2 regions of the Bacillus sp. OTU2372 genome follow, and region 1 is predicted to be linked to the other one. Evidence: riboswitches for the same ligand, from Rfam matches in the RefSeq annotation. Region 1 holds a riboswitch; the other holds the start of a gene.

Region 1 (4,851 bases):
AATTATGAACCTTACAACCGTTAAACTTTTTGGTGAAATGGAATTTTGGTTTGCCTTAATAAAAGTCATCGCTATTCTGGGACTAATTTTTATCGGTATTGTCATGATTGTAAAAGGCTTTTCTACAAATTCAGGTCCATCTAGTTTCACGAATTTATGGAGCCACGGCGGCATGTTCCCGAATGGCATAAATGGGTTTATTCTCTCATTCCAGATGGTAGTGTTTGCATTTACAGGGATCGAACTAGTAGGACTTACAGCAGGCGAAACAAAAGACCCTGAAAAAGTTATTCCAAAGGCAATCAATAATATCCCAATTCGGGTATTTATTTTCTACCTTGGCGCATTGTTTGTCATTATGAGTATTTATCCATGGAACGCGATAAACCCGGCGAAAAGTCCATTTGTCCAAGTCTTCGTAGCAGTTGGTATCGCAGCAGCTGCCGGAATTGTTAATTTTGTCGTACTTACATCCGCTGCTTCGGCATGTAATAGCGCCGTTTTTAGTACAAGCCGGATGGTATACTCACTTGCCAAAGATAAAAATGCACCTGAATCATTTGCAAAACTTACTTCACGAAAAGTACCTTCAAATGCATTGTTCTTTTCAACTGTAGTTATTCTTATTGCAGTTATTTTGAACTATGTCATGCCGGAAGGCGTATTTACACTCATTACAAGTATATCTACAGTATGTTTCATCTTTATTTGGGGAATTACTGCCATCAGCCATTTAAAATACCGTAAAACAAGACCCGATCTGGCGAAGGTCAACCAATTTAAATTGCCGCTTTATCCATTTTCGAATTATCTGATCCTTGCTTTCCTAGCTTTCGTTCTTGTCGTGCTTGCTCTTGCTGAAGATACTCGTATTGCCTTGTTTGTAACTCCAGTCTGGTTTATTGTGCTAATTGCCATTTATAAGATTCGGACCATGAATACTAACGAGGTTGATCAAGTGAATCAGGAAACGATAGCAGATAATTAAACAGTAGCTCCAATTTAAGTCTTATTTTCCTATTTGTGTTACCGTTTTCAAAAAAATAAAAAACCGCTTGACTTAGCGTACTTTAACAACTATTCTGAAAATAACAAAATAATAGAGCGGATGACGGTTGTGGGAGAGTGCACGATTTAAACGCCACCGAAGGAGCAAGTTCCAAAAAAACCCTTGGAATAAATCTCTCAGGTAGATGGAACCACAGCTGGACGCAACTCTGGAGAGCGCATAATAAGAGATGCCACCAAAGGGGATGTTCTACACAGAACTAAACTCTCAGGTAAAAGGACAGAGAAGGGACAAAGAGCTTTTAAGCTACCCTTCTTCTGTCCTTTTTTGCGTGCAAAAAAGTCGTGTTTGGATAGTGAAAATGGGAGATCCATCTTCCATTTTGACACATTAAAGGGTAGTTTGAGCGATATTTCAAGGAGGAGTAGGAATGGGATTAAAACAAAATGATACAACTATTTTTGAAGCAATTAGGAATGAGCAGCAGCGCCAGCTTCAAACATTGGAGTTGATTGCATCTGAAAACTTCGTGAGCCCTGATGTGTTAGAAGCAATGGGAAGTGTGATGACCAATAAATATGCGGAAGGGTATCCAGGGAAGCGCTACTATGGCGGCTGCGAAGTGGTCGATGTGGCAGAACAAACAGCTATTGACCGCGTAACACAGCTTTTTGGTGCCAAATATGCAAATGTCCAACCGCACTCAGGTGCACAAGCCAATTTTGCTGTATTCTTCGCACTGCTTCAGCCTGGTGATAAAGTGATGGGAATGAACCTCGCACAAGGTGGGCACTTAACTCACGGAAGCCCTGTAAGTGTTTCAGGAAAATGGTTTGAAATTGTCTCCTATGGGGTTAAAGAGGATACTCAATTGATTGACTATGATGAACTAGAAGCAATCGCGAATAAGGAAAAACCAAAATTGATTATTGCCGGGGCAAGTGCTTACCCAAGAAAGATCGATTTCGCGCGCTTTAGGCAAATTGCCGATCAAGTTGGCGCAAAACTCATGGTCGATATGGCGCATATTGCCGGGCTGGTTGCAGCTGGACTACATCCGTCGCCGGTTTCATATGCGGATGTCGTAACGAGCACTACTCATAAAACATTAAGAGGCCCGCGGAGCGGAATTATTTTAACAAATGATGAAGAAATCATTAAAGCGATTAATAAATCAGTGTTCCCAGGAATCCAGGGCGGCCCGCACATGCACATTATTGCAGCCAAGGCGGTTGCTTTTAAAGAAGCATTGCAGCCAAGCTTTAAGGAATATGCAAAACAAGTAATTGAAAATGCAGCCACACTTGGCGAGACATTGAAAAATGAAGGTGCAGCCCTTGTTTCTGGTGGAACAGATAACCATATTGTTCTTTTAGATTTACGTCCATGGAACCTAACCGGAAAAGTAGCAGAAAAATTATTAGAAGAAGCTGGCATCACCGTCAATAAAAATACGATTCCTTATGATCCAGAAAAGCCGTTTGTTACAAGCGGAATCCGGATGGGAACAGCGGCTTTAACGACACGCGGCATGAAGCATGACGAAATGGTGAGAATCGGAAAAGTCATTGCAGCTGTTCTGAAGAGTAAAGGGGACCAAGTCGTGCTTGAGAAAGCAAAGGAAACAACGAAAACCATTTGTGACGCTTTCCCGTTATTTGAACAAGCAATCACAGTATAAGAAAGGGGCATTTGAATGGAATTTCAAAGTTGTTTTGACATTATCGGTCCGATCATGGTGGGACCGTCGAGTTCTCATACAGCGGGTGTCGTATCAATCGGAAAGTTTATATACGATTTATTGGAAGATTGTCCGCAAGAAGCAAATATTGTCTTTTATGATTCTTTTGCTGAAACCTATCAAGGTCATGGAACAGATAAAGCACTTCTTGGCGGATTACTTGGGATGGAAACGGATGATCCACGAATAAAATATTCACTGGAATGGGCTATAAAAGATGGGATGCAGTTCAGGTTCGAATTTGCAGAAGACTGTAAGTATTATGACCATCCAAATATAACAATCGTAACAGCAAAATGTGAGGAACATGTTGTTAAAGTTGGCGGCGTGTCACTCGGCGGCGGCTTATCCAAAATCTTTATGATTGACGAAGAAATGGTCGATATTCGTTTGAGTGCAGGCGAGGATTTTACAGCTCTTGCTCGTCATTATCAACCTAAAAGGAAAAGGCTACTGGGGGCGAAATGATGGAAATTCAATCCATGAGAGAGCTAATCAATGCTTGTGAAAGTGAACAAAAAACCATTGGTGAAATGATGTTGATGATGGAAGTAAAAAGATCAGGAAAAGACCAAGAAACCATTATTAGCATGATGGAAGAGCGGTTGATCAAAATGAAAGAAGCTGTTACTAGCGGCATCAATGATGCATCAGCCGCCCCAAGCGGTCTTTCCGGCGGTGATGCCGTAAAGATGAATGATTATATGAGTCAAGGCAAATCTTTGTCAGGAAATTACATTAGCAATGCAATGGCCTTTTCGTTGGCTACTTCAGAAAACAATGCGCGAATGGGTGTCATTGTAGCAACGCCAACTGCCGGGGCAGCCGGCATTTTACCCGGGGTATTGTTTTCACTTCATAAAAATGATGGTACGCCTTTTAAAGATTTAGTCATGGGGTTGTTTACGGCAAGTATGCTCGGTTATGTCATTGCGAACCGTTCCTTTATTTCGGGAGCAGCCGGAGGGTGCCAGGCTGAGGTCGGTTCGGCAACCGCTATGGCCGCCGGAACGATTGTTGAGTTAAAAGGGGGTACACCACAGCAAGCTGTAAATGCCACTGCCATTGCGATGAAGTCACTTTTGGGTTTGGTTTGTGACCCAGTGGCAGGACTTGTTGAAGTTCCTTGCATTAAGCGGAATGTGATCGGAACCTCCATCGCATTTTCAGCAGCCGACATGTCCCTTGCCGGGATTGAAAGCCGTATTCCTTGTGATGAGGTAATAGAAGCCATGTACAGGGTCGGAAAAGATATGCCCCGGACACTCCGCGAAACCGCACTTGGCGGTCTGGCAACGACTGAAACCGGAAAACAAGTAAAAGAACGACTATTCTGCAGGAAATAATAGGGGGGAGCAAGATGAGTACGGTAACAGCATTAAAGCAAACACCACTTTTCGAAACTTATGGAAAATATGGTGCGAAGGTTATAGATTTTGGCGGCTGGGCGCTTCCAGTCCAGTTTTCGAGCATTTTAGATGAGCATGAGGCGGTCCGAACAAAAGCAGGACTCTTTGATGTCTCTCATATGGGTGAAGTGCTTGTTGAGGGGAAAGATGCAGAGAGTTACATCAACTACCTTGTCACCAACGATGTGACAAAGCTTGCCATCAATCAAGCACAGTATACCGCCATGTGCTATCCAGACGGTGGAACAGTCGATGATCTATTAGTCTATAAATTAGATAATGAAAAATATTTACTCGTCATTAATGCCGCCAACATTGAGAAAGATTTCAACTGGATGCAGCAACATGTAAAAGGAGAGATGACGCTCCAAAATATTTCGAATGAAACCGCCCAGCTTGCCATCCAAGGTCCAAAAGCGGAAGGGATCTTGCAAAAGTTAACAGGAATCGATCTATCCAAAATAGGCTCATTTTATTTTGCCCAACATGTTGTTCTTGACGGTGTAACAGATGTACTGGTATCCCGTACGGGTTATACAGGAGAAGATGGGTTTGAGCTCTATTTAGCAGCGGATCAAGCTGAAACACTTTGGGAAAAACTTTTAGCCGCAGGAAGTGAAGACGGCCTAAAGCCATGTGGTCTTGGAGCACGGGATACGCTCCGATTAGAAGCACGTCTAGCACTCTATGGT
Region 2 (4,851 bases), on a different contig from region 1:
AAACCAATGGACTTAAAGATATCTCGTTTTCGGTCACATTGATATGAGATTTTTACATTCATACACAACCACGGAAACAAGGCCGTTTGGCTTTGGATGTGCTGATGATTTTCATATAAGCGGATATAACTTGCCAACTTTTTGGTGGAATCGAATATTTGGTGAAGCCGGGGTGAACCAAAATGGATAATTTCTCCCTTCATATTTTCCGGTGCTTTTTTTTGATCAGTGATAAATGTTAACCTCATAGGATTTGGGATGCCGCCTGTTTTTTCGAGATAGTGCCAGTAAAAGGGCCGATTCATTAATTCTTTATCAAGCTCAACGGTTAACTGGACGATTAAATATCCAGGATTATTCTCAATAATGGGGCAATCGTTTGCTTGAAAATAGGTAAGAAGAAAATCATGAATTTCCTGCTGCTGCATGTGATTCATCCTCCTTCATTGATTGCGCAAATTCAATCATAGATGATAAATTCTCCATTTTAATTCGCATTTCACCCTCAGAACTAGACTGGCCAAAAATATCAATAAGATGGTCTTCAATATTACCAAATTCTAGCTTTGTTAGGATATCGTCCAATTCACCGATAACTTTTTCAAAAAGGTGGATTTTTTCGTAAAGCAACTTTAAAATATGCTCTTCAACTGTACCCTTGATGGCGAAATTATAAATCATGACATCCTTTTCTTGACCAAGACGATGAATCCGACCAATCCGTTGTTCAAGCCGCATCGGATTCCATGGCAAATCAAAATTAATGATATGATTACAGAACTGCAGATTGATTCCCTCACCGCCGGCCTCAGTAGCAATAAGGACTTGTGCATGTTTTTGAAACAATTCCCTCATCCAGTCCTTTTTTCCACGTTTGAAACCTCCGCGAAAGGGGACAGAGCTGATTCCGTGCTGCTTTAAATACCACTGAAGATACATCTGGGTAGCACGATATTCAGTGAATATAATCACCTTATCATTTACCTGCTGAATTAATTCAAGAGCTTTTTCTGCCTTTGAATTTTGCTGAACAGCTTCAACTTTCTTAATTAAAAACTCGATTTGTTCTTCAAAAGCAGGAGTTGGATTCTCTTTCTTTTGCAGCATGTTTTTAAGGGTATAAAAAACAGCCTCTCTGCTTGAGCAAGCCTCACGCTGTAAGGTCATCACCGAAAAAGCACTGGTTTGAACCCAATCACCTTCACTTTTCAGCACCGAAATAGAATCATACAGATTCTTCTCAGCAGAAGAGAATTCAATTGGTATGGTTTCAACTTGTCTTTTTGTCCATTCAATACCAGTGTCAGCGCGGCGATTTCGAATCATAACCTTATTCACTAATTCTTTTAAATGCTCATCATCATTTAACGAGCGGGCATCTCTTTTATATTTTTCATAGAAGGCCGTCTCACTGCCCAGATGCCCAGGCTTTAGGAGTGAAACGAGATTAAAGATCTCCTCGATTCGGTTTTGGATCGGTGTGGCGGTTAATAATAAACAAAATTTCTTTTTAAGGTTTTGAACAAATTCGTAGTTTTTCGTTTTGTTATTTTTAAGTTTATGTGCCTCATCAATGATAATGAGATCGTAGTCCAGTTTGTTGATAATGTCCCGATGAGGATTTCGTTTCGCTGTATCAATTGAAGAAACAACGACATCGCACTGTTCCCAGACATAGCTTTTCCTTTGGGTAACGGCCGGGATAAAAAATTTGCTATTTAGCTCAATCGCCCACTGGGTAACCAAAGATGCAGGAACGAGTATTAATACCTTTTTTACTAAACCGCGAATCATGTATTCTTTTAAAATCAGCCCAGCTTCAATTGTCTTTCCAAGCCCCACTTCATCAGCTAGAATAGCTTTACCATTCATGTTTTCAATCACCTGTTTCGCTGTTTCAAGCTGATGTGGAAGAGGTGTTAAATTAGGAAGATGATTTGGAGCTTGTAAGCCTTCAAACTCCGGGATGACCAAATGTTTTTCAACATCGATTGCTAATTTAAAAAGCTCCCAGTTCCCCCACGGACCATCGTTGTCAATTCTATGTAAAAAATCATCCTGCCACGAGGAATCAAATTCAATTTCAACCGACATTATTACAGCTCCTTTTCATACATTGTAATATCATCTGTTTGCCAATTATTAAGACCGTCTGCTGCCTATCGTTTTCTTATAAAATGATTGCTCAATGTTGTAGTTTAATGGTAGGATGATAATAGCTTAGAATGTTTTAAATATTTTAATAAAGTAATTTATTTTTTTAAGTATAATTAGTATTACCAAATTGAAAAATATTATAATGCGAATGATAGCAAGGGGAGAGACTACGAAGAGTAGCGCCGAAGGAGCAAGCAGAAAATGTGAATCTCTCAGGCAAAAGAACTCTTGTTTGACGCAGCTCTGGAGAGCGCTGCTAGTGTTTGTTGCAGCCACCAAAGGGGAAAACCGCTTAAGGGTAAACTTTCAGGTGCAAGGACAGAGACCTACTTAATTTATTAAGGAGGTTTTCTGTCCTTTTTTATGTTTTAAAAAAAGTCGAATTGTTTCACAAAAGTTTAGGGAAATAACTTTTATAGAATTGTTGAACCTATAAAAATGTGGATCAAATGAGGGGGATTAAGGGATGACTGAATTAAAACGTACTCCACTTTTTGCAGTGTATAAAGAACACGGCGGGAAAACCATCGATTTTGGCGGGTGGGAGCTGCCTGTCCAATTTTCCAGCATAAAGGAAGAGCATGAAGCGGTCCGTACAAAAGCAGGTCTGTTTGATGTCTCCCATATGGGGGAAGTGGAAGTAAAAGGGAAAGACAGTTTACAATTTTTACAAAAAATGATGACCAATGATATTTCAAAAATTAAAAATGGCGGTGCTCAATACACGGCAATGTGTTATGAAAACGGCGGAACGGTGGATGATCTGCTCGTATATAAAATCGAGGACCATCATTATTTACTAGTTGTTAATGCTTCCAATATAGAAAAGGACTATAAATGGCTTCTGGATCACGTTGAGGGGGATGTTTTCCTTGATAACTTGTCTGAAAAGACAGCCCAGCTTGCGCTTCAAGGTCCGCTTGCAGAAAAGGTCCTGCAAAAGCTTGCAGGAGATACAGACTTAAGTCAAATTGGCTTTTTCAAATTTATGCAAGAAGTAATTCTAAACGGTAAGAAGGTACTAGTATCAAGAACAGGATATACCGGTGAAGACGGTTTTGAGGTTTACTGTGATGCAGCCGATGCGGTTGACCTTTGGAAGGCCATTTTAGAGGCAGGAACAGAGGAGGGTATTCTTCCATGCGGATTAGGTGCACGTGATACCCTTCGTTTTGAATCTGTGCTGGCACTTTATGGGCAAGAGCTTTCGCCTGAGATCTCTCCCCTTGAAGCAGGAATCTCCTTTGCCGTGAAGTTAAATAAGGAAGCTGACTTCATTGGGAAGGAAGCATTACGAAAACAGAAGGAAAATGTCTTACCAAGGAAATTAGTAGGAATCGAAATGATTGACCGTGGTATCCCTCGACATGGATATTCTGTTTATAAAGGAGAAGAGCTTATCGGAGAAGTGACAACCGGTACACAGTCGCCTTCTTTAAAGCGAAATATTGGTCTTGCTCTTATTAAGACCGAATTTGCCGCACTAGAAACAGAGGTAGAAGTGGAAATTCGTGGTAAACGGTTAAAAGCTAATGTAGTTCCAACACCTTTTTATAAAAGAGAAAAGAACTAACGAAGGGAGTTAGATTTATGAAACATCGCTATTTACCCATGACTGAACAAGATAGGACGGCTATGCTCGAAACCATTGGTGTTTCTTCCATAGATGAGCTGTTTAGCGATATCCCCGAAAAAGTAAGATTCAATGGCGAGTACAAGATTAAAGAGGCTAAGTCTGAGACTTCACTTATGAAGGAACTGTTTAAGTTAGCTGACAAAAATGCTGACCTCAAACGAAATGTATCTTTTCTAGGTGCAGGTGTTTATGACCATTATATGCCTGTTATCGTGGACCATGTTATTTCTCGTTCTGAATTTTATACGGCTTATACACCTTATCAGCCGGAAATATCCCAAGGTGAACTTCAAGCAATCTTTGAATTTCAAACGATGATTTGTGAATTAACCGGTATGGATGTTGCCAATTCCTCCATGTATGACGGAGGCACCGCCCTTGCAGAAGCGGCGATGCTAAGTGCAGGACATACAAAACGGAAAAAGATTGTAGTTTCGAGCGCTGTTCATCCTGAGTATCGGGAGGTCCTTAAAACATATGCAAAAGGACAGAATCTTGAGGTAATTGAAGCTCCTATCAAAGAAGGTGTAACAGATGCTGAAGCCCTAAAGAGCTTAGTCAACGAGGACGTTGCGGCTGTAATCGTTCAATATCCAAACTTCTTTGGCCGAATTGAGCCTTTAAAAGAAGTTGAGGAAATTATTCATACGTATAAAGGCCTGTTTGTTGTTAACAGCAATCCGTTATCTTTAGGTGTATTAACTCCTCCTGGTAAGTTCGGTGCTGATATCGTTATTGGCGACGCCCAGCCATTTGGTATCCCAGCAGCATTCGGGGGCCCGCACTGCGGATATTTTGCGGTTACCAACAAATTAATGCGTAAGGTCCCGGGGCGACTAGTTGGTCAGACTGTTGATGACCAAGGACGCCGTGGTTTTGTGTTAACACTCCAAGCCCGTGAACAGCATATTCGCCGTGAAAAGGCAACTTCCAATATCTGTTCAAACCAAGCACTTAATGCCCTTGCTGCATCAGTTGCCATGACTGCTTTAGGTAAAAAAGGTGTCCATGAGATGGCAGCAGCCAATTTACAGAAAGCACATTATGCTAAAACTGCT

What was found. Region 1 has a riboswitch for glycine ahead of glyA (serine hydroxymethyltransferase). Riboswitches for the same ligand answer to the same signal wherever they lie in the genome.
Region 2: another riboswitch for glycine. It lies ahead of gcvT (glycine cleavage system aminomethyltransferase GcvT); the one in region 1 lies ahead of glyA (serine hydroxymethyltransferase).

What each region holds. Positions count from the first base shown of each region.
Region 1 is NZ_JASATK010000019.1:98,456-103,306, reverse strand. Features, by position in the region: gene AAHB15_RS22955 (amino acid permease) at 1-988, shown strand, start outside; glycine riboswitch at 1,109-1,212, shown strand; gene glyA (serine hydroxymethyltransferase) at 1,440-2,690, shown strand; gene AAHB15_RS22945 (serine dehydratase beta chain) at 2,706-3,218, shown strand; gene sdaAA (L-serine ammonia-lyase, iron-sulfur-dependent, subunit alpha) at 3,218-4,096, shown strand; gene gcvT (glycine cleavage system aminomethyltransferase GcvT) at 4,111-4,851, shown strand, end outside.
Region 2 is NZ_JASATK010000014.1:86,191-91,041, reverse strand. Features, by position in the region: gene AAHB15_RS19915 (YqhG family protein) at 1-428, opposite strand, end outside; gene AAHB15_RS19910 (DEAD/DEAH box helicase) at 406-2,094, opposite strand; glycine riboswitch at 2,306-2,395, shown strand; gene gcvT (glycine cleavage system aminomethyltransferase GcvT) at 2,624-3,730, shown strand; gene gcvPA (aminomethyl-transferring glycine dehydrogenase subunit GcvPA) at 3,748-4,851, shown strand, end outside.